Regions from separate parts of the Paenibacillus tianjinensis genome, predicted to be linked through region 2. Evidence: a T-box and tRNA genes for the amino acid it is inferred to sense, from the RefSeq annotation. Region 2 holds a T-box; the other holds one or more tRNA genes.
The links. A T-box is a leader RNA that pairs with one kind of tRNA and senses whether it is charged. The one in region 2 lies ahead of pheS (phenylalanine--tRNA ligase subunit alpha), so its partner is inferred to be a tRNA-Phe.

Region 1 (3,400 bases), 1.6 Mb from region 2:
GGCTAAAATTAACCATTCTTTCTCCTGCAGGGGGATAAGTAAAATCTCATTCTCGAAATAATTGCGCAACAGCTTCATCAGCGACCGGTAGGTCAGCTGCGGATTATGCACATTCTCACTGACCAGCAAAAAAGGGACCATATCCCCGAATAGGCGGCCCTTAAGCGTCATATCATCAGGAATTTCAGCATCATTCTTCTCTTGCTCGAGCTGTGAGTTAAGCCAGCCGCTTAGCTGACGGGCTTCGACCTCGCCCTCTTCTTTTAGGCCGGTAGCCTTAAGAGCAATAGCATAATTGCGCGCCGCATAATTGACCAATTGCAGCTCAAGACCCGTAAGGCCTTCCATCTCCACCCATACCGCAGTGATCCGGCCTTCATTCTCATATAAAGGAACCCATAGATAACCATCGTGCGTAACAGGCTGTTCCTGCTCTTCCGTGCCAACGCCAAATAGGGAAGCTGAATGCTGCCGTCCGAGCTGTTTGATTCCGGCTCTCTTTCCGGTGAGCTGCTCCAATTTTTGACGCAATGCCTCACTATCCATCGTCACCATTCTCCACCACTTTTGCTCTTTTCGCCTATTTTATCATATTCTGCAGCATTGTGCGGCCAGGCCTATCTGAATGATAAGTGAAACTTGATCCTCTCCTGGAAAATCAGCGTTTCTTCGTACTCAAAGCCGCGGACCTGGATAATGGCAATACAATGGGGTTTATTTTTTTCAATTCTTTATGCATCCAGATCCCAGCTATCGCCCCTTCACCCATAGCCACCGTAGCTTGCTCCGCATGAACGGCAACGTCGCCGGCTACCCACAAATGCTCCACATTCGTCATTAAGGAACGTCTATTTACCTCAATATGTCTGTTTTTATGAAGCGTGACCCCCAGCTGGGCGGCAAGCTCGGAATGAACCGCATTTCTCCCGAAGGCAATAAACCCGCGCTCTGCCGGAAGGTGAGTGCCATCCTGTAAAGCCACTTCTATAATCATCCCGTCATTCTCTTGTACGATCTGGGTAGCAGCTTGTTCAATATAGGTAATTCCCTCTGCCTGGAGGCGTGTGAGATTGTCCTCAGACACTGGCTCATGCTCATGATTAATGTAGGTCAGGTCTCCCGTACGTTCCCGCAAAATAAAAGCCATATGGGCCCCAGCATCACCAGAACCCAGCAGCACCGTCTGACGGTCCTGTATCTCAAAGCCGTCACAGTCAGGGCAGACGTAGACAGATTTGCCAAGTGTCGGTACAAGTCCCGGCAGTTCTGGAAAGCGATCCATTACCCCTGTAGCCAGCAGTAAGGTTTTGCTTTCGTATTGTTGGCCTCGCTCTCCTGTTAAGAGAAAGAGCTGTCCATACTTATCCGCTTTAACGACCTTGTCTGAGATGAATTCCACACCGGCCAATTCAGCCTGCCGCCGGCCTCTTGTACGTATTTCCTCACCCGATACTCCATCCGGCCAACCCAGTATATTATGATAGGTCCGGCAAAGATTTGATCTGCCGCCTCCTGCATCAATTACCAGCACCCGGTGTGCGGAGTACCGTCCTAATTGAATCGCCGCCTGAAGTCCGGCAAATCCGCCGCCAACAATAATTGCATCATATATCATAGAAATCACTCATTTCTGCTCAGCATTATAAACTTATAATTAAACGAAGCAAGAAATTTTAAACTTGATGACTACAAAAGGGCTGATTTGAGCTCTGAAAACACAAAAAAGCCACCATCCGAAGATGATGACTTTTTGTTTGGAATGAGCCATGAAGGACTCGAACCTTCGACACCCTGATTAAAAGTCAGGTGCTCTACCAACTGAGCTAATGGCTCGTAAAACTGGTGGAGGCTGATGGATTCGAACCACCGAACACGTACGTGAGCAGATTTACAGTCTGATGCGTTTGGCCACTTCGCTAAGCCTCCATATGGTGGCGCGGGAGGGAATCGAACCCCCGACACAAGGATTTTCAGTCCTTTGCTCTACCGACTGAGCTACCGAGCCAAAAACAAGCCTTAAAACATAAAATGGCGGAACCGACGGGATTCGAACCCGCGATCTCCTGCGTGACAGGCAGGCATGTTAGGCCAACTACACCACGGTTCCGCATTTGTGAAAATAATGGTGCCGGCGAGAGGACTTGAACCCCCAACCTACTGATTACAAGTCAGTTGCTCTACCAATTGAGCTACACCGGCACAGTGTGAAAATATTCTTATAATGAAAATGGTGGAGGCTGAGGGGTTCGAACCCCCGACCCTCTGCTTGTAAGGCAGATGCTCTCCCAGCTGAGCTAAGCCTCCGGGAAATATGGTAGCGGCAGAGGGGATCGAACCCCCGACCTCACGGGTATGAACCGTACGCTCTAGCCAGCTGAGCTACGCCGCCACAATAATTAGGTTTTGGATTTAAAATGGCGGAGAGAGAGGGATTCGAACCCTCGCACCGCTTACGCAGTCTAACCCCTTAGCAGAGGGTCCCCTTATAGCCACTTGGGTATCTCTCCAAACGATATGGTGCCATGTAAATCCATTCAGGAACCTTAATTCCTGAAAACTGAATCCGAAACAAATCTGCGTTCTTCGAAATTTGGATAAGCCCTCGACCGATTAGTATTGGTCAGCTCCATGCATTACTGCACTTCCACCTCCAACCTATCTACCTCGTCGTCTTCAAGGGGTCTTACGTGTTGGGAAATCTCATCTTGAGGGGGGCTTCACGCTTAGATGCTTTCAGCGCTTATCCCGTCCGTACGTAGCTACCCAGCCATGCTTCTGGCGAAACAACTGGTGCACCAGCGGTACGTCCATCCCGGTCCTCTCGTACTAAGGACAGCTCCTCTCAAATTTCCTGCGCCCACGACAGATAGGGACCGAACTGTCTCACGACGTTCTGAACCCAGCTCGCGTACCGCTTTAATGGGCGAACAGCCCAACCCTTGGGACCTACTTCAGCCCCAGGATGCGATGAGCCGACATCGAGGTGCCAAACCTCCCCGTCGATGTGGACTCTTGGGGGAGATAAGCCTGTTATCCCCAGGGTAGCTTTTATCCGTTGAGCGATGGCCCTTCCATGCGGTACCACCGGATCACTAAGTCCGACTTTCGTCCCTGCTCGACTTGTAGGTCTCGCAGTCAAGCTCCCTTATGCCTTTGCACTCTTCGAATGATTTCCAACCATTCTGAGGGAACCTTTGAACGCCTCCGTTACTCTTTAGGAGGCGACCGCCCCAGTCAAACTGCCCGCCTGACACGGTCCCCGTACCCGCTTAGGGTACCAGGTTAGAACCTAGATACGATCAGGGTGGTATCCCAACGGCGCCTCCGCAGAAGCTTGCGCTCCTGCCTCTACGGCTCCCACCTATCCTGTACAGATCGTACCCAAATTCAATATCAAGCT
Region 2 (3,400 bases):
TCAGATGTATTTATCTACCTGCCGGTTTTGCTTGCTGCATGTAAAAGACTGCGAATGGATCTTCTGACCCCCATTTAAAATCCCTGTTCATAGTTTCCCTGCAGAGAATGTTTGGACTTCCGGCCGCTGTTGTCTCCAGATTTCCTCATTTGAACCGCTTATATAGATTGAACTAGTAGCTTTTCTATTTTAGGATTAGCCGTGACTCCAGAGAATGTTTGGACTTCCGGCCGCTGTTGTCTTCAGATTTCTTGATTTGAACCGCTATTAGCGGTAGAAATCCGAAAGACAAAGGCGGACGCTAACGCTCCTCCAGTTCCAAAATTCTCCTCCGCCACTTTTTCCTAATCGTATATTTTCTAGTTCAATCTATATAGCAATCGAAATCCGAAGACAAAGGCGGACGCTGGCGCTCCTACAGTTCCAAAATTCCCCTCTGGTCATTCCTATACAGTAATAATCATAAAAGTTAAATCGGCACTCCGTGTGCTTTCCGAAATCCTTCAACACCAGCCAGCGAACCCGCCAAAAATCTAAATCCCCTTGAACTGCTTCACAAAGCCCATATCGTTGGTGTAGAAATAACGGATATCATCGATTCCGTACTTCAGCATTGCGATCCGCTCCACGCCCATACCGAAGGCAAAGCCGCTGTATTTCTCCGGATCATAACCGCCCATTCTCAGTACATTCGGATGCACCATGCCTGCGCCGAGAATTTCCAGCCAGCCGCTCTGCTTGCACAGACGGCAGCCGTCGCCGCCGCATTTGAAGCAGCTGACATCCACCTCAACGCTCGGCTCTGTGAACGGGAAGAAGCTGGGACGAAGACGGATGCCCGTGCTTGGCCCGAACATTTCTTTGACGAACTGGTTCAGCGTGCCTTTGAGGTCGCTCATGCGGATATTGCTGCCGATGACCAGGCCTTCAATCTGATGGAACTGGAAGGAGTGGGTCGCATCATCATCATCGCGGCGGTAGACTTTGCCCGGACAGATGATTTTGACCGGAACTTCTCCGTTCATCGCCTGCATCGTACGGACCTGCACCGGAGAGGTTTGGGTACGCATTAGCAGATCATCTGTTAAGTAGAAGGAATCCTGCATGTCGCGCGCCGGATGGTCCTTCGGCAGATTAAGTGCTTCAAAGTTATAATAATCTGTCTCTACCTCGGGTCCCTCAGCGACCTTGTAGCCCATCCCGATGAAGATATCCTCGATCTCCTGGACAACCCGGTTCAGAGGATGAATTCCGCCCTGGGGCAAACTGCGCCCCGGCAGTGTAACGTCCACTTTCTCCGCCTGCAGGCGGCCCAGTGTCTCCTGCTGCTGGAAGGCCTCCTGCTTCGTGCTGATAATCTCTTCAATGGCGCTGCGCACCAGATTCGCTACCTGGCCGATCACCGGGCGCTCCTCTGCGCTGAGTCCTCCCATTCCACGCAGAACCTCAGTCAGCTCGCCTTTTTTGCCCAGGTATTTCACGCGTAAATCATTCAGAACCTGCGGATCGGTAACCTCCTGCAGCTTAGCCAAGGCCTCGACCTTCAATGCTTCCAGCTTTTCTTTCATGGCATGCACTGCCCCCTTCAATATCGTAGTGTACAACAAAAAAAGGCCTTTCCTCCCGGTAAGGGACGAAAAGACCGTGGTACCACCCTTGTTAGACAGGCTGCACCGGATCCCTTAAGAGTGGTATTCCCTCTTGCGGTACGGCAAAGACATGTCTCACTTTAACAGATATAACGGTCTGCGGCCGGTTTCCCCTACTTGAATTAAACATTCAGGGAACTGCTCCGGAGTGAACTTCGGCAGCTCTGCTCTCTTAGAAACGCTCTCAATCTCCGGCGTCTCCTCCCTGTAAGCCAGGCACTGCGTACTCGTCTCCATCACTGCATTTCAGATCATAAGAACTCAATATCTTACATCATTAGTTTCAGAAGATATGTCTTCACATTATACGCAGAAAACGCCAGTTTGACAAGCGGATCCGATTTTAGGCTAATTTTATCTGTTTTTAATCTTCCTTTAAGATTCAGCCTGGGTTTACGGAATTTTTTTCAGCTAACGTTCAGCGGCGCTTGATATTTTTCCTTATTAGGAAGGCCTGGCTATCTTATTTTCCGGATGGATTTTGGATCGTAGAGGTTTTTTAAACAGGGAGGGAAATTCATGCACAAACGAAGAAAGTCTTATGTTCTGTTATTACTCAGCACATTTGCCGTAAGTCAGATCCCGGGATATGCCGGAACTGCGGCCTATGCGGCTTCATCGGGGGGAACTGCTGCCACAGTAGCGGCCTACGCCACGGAAATCTCGACACTTGCCAAGCTCAGCTCCATGAATCTCGGGGCATCACTCAGCGTGAAGCTCAGCGATCTCGGCGTATTCGCCCAGGACAGCGGAAACATTCTAACCTATACCCTTACTTACACCAATACCTCAAGCACCAGCGCTAATCTGGTCGATTATTTCTCCAAAGTGGTGACATCCGGAGGGAGCATAATTAAGGGGACTCCCGTCTCCGCAGACAGCGCGGTCAAAAAAATCTCCGGCAAAGAAACAAAGAGTATTACATACTACGCTAATATCGGAAAAGCAACTACGGTAAAAGGGCTCAAAATCAGCATGTACGGCTGGAATTTTAGCAGCGCCAACTATGAACAACGCATCGGGACCTTCACAGTTCCAGCTAATTATTCACTGTCTGCGCTTCAGGGGGAGAGCAAAAAGATCGAACTGAACAGCGTTCCCGTGACAAGTCAGGCGGGTTCGCTGCAAATGTACAAATATAACGGCAAAGTCTATGCCAAAGTAGGACTCAGCCTGACGAATCTGGGTACCAAGGTGCTAACTGATCCGGGCTACAGCATGTATCTCAAATCCTTGGGAGGCTCGGTATTCACACTGCTACTAGATGAGAGCAGCTCTGAATATAAGATTCAGCCGCAGGAGAAAAAGACGCTGTATTTCATGACGGAAATTCCTGCCTATATGAACGTTACCAAGATGACCTTGCAGATTGCCAAGCCGGACGAAGGCCTCAAGCTCAATCTTCCGGTCGTTTCCTATGCGCTGCCTGCAGCAGTTACGGCTGACTTCACAGTTGCTGCCGGTGCCATCAAGAAGGTCTCCATCGACAGCAATGTCGTTGACATGCAGCTGAAATCCTCGGCTGTCTATGCAGAGAATGAGAATGGAATCTGGACTTACCAGTTCCGGGTAAAAAATACGGGCAGCAAGGCAGTAACCTTGCCGAACTACGAGCTTTCTGTCAAATCTGCCGAGGGTTATTCCTTCCCGATTACTACAACAGCTTTTAACAGCCTTACACTGAAGCCGCTTGAAGAGAAGCTGATTGAACTCAGCACCAGCATACCGCTTGAGCTGGCGCAGGATAACCT

Region 1: it has a tRNA-Phe gene. The T-box ahead of pheS (phenylalanine--tRNA ligase subunit alpha) is inferred to sense a tRNA for this amino acid. The anticodon was not compared.

The regions. Positions count from the first base shown of each region.
Region 1 covers NZ_CP070969.1:140,515-143,914, reverse strand. The annotation lists gene JRJ22_RS00725 (PucR family transcriptional regulator) at 1-555, opposite strand, end outside; gene JRJ22_RS00720 (NAD(P)/FAD-dependent oxidoreductase) at 659-1,615, opposite strand; tRNA gene JRJ22_RS00715 (tRNA-Lys) at 1,761-1,833, opposite strand; tRNA gene JRJ22_RS00710 (tRNA-Tyr) at 1,841-1,926, opposite strand; tRNA gene JRJ22_RS00705 (tRNA-Phe) at 1,930-2,005, opposite strand; tRNA gene JRJ22_RS00700 (tRNA-Asp) at 2,030-2,107, opposite strand; tRNA gene JRJ22_RS00695 (tRNA-Thr) at 2,124-2,199, opposite strand; tRNA gene JRJ22_RS00690 (tRNA-Val) at 2,229-2,304, opposite strand; tRNA gene JRJ22_RS00685 (tRNA-Met) at 2,313-2,389, opposite strand; tRNA gene JRJ22_RS00680 (tRNA-Ser) at 2,416-2,507, opposite strand; rRNA gene JRJ22_RS00675 (23S ribosomal RNA) at 2,591-3,400, opposite strand, start outside.
Region 2 covers NZ_CP070969.1:1,771,086-1,774,485, reverse strand. The annotation lists gene pheS (phenylalanine--tRNA ligase subunit alpha) at 534-1,568, opposite strand; T-box leader at 1,627-1,898, opposite strand; gene JRJ22_RS07650 (hypothetical protein) at 2,169-3,400, shown strand, end outside.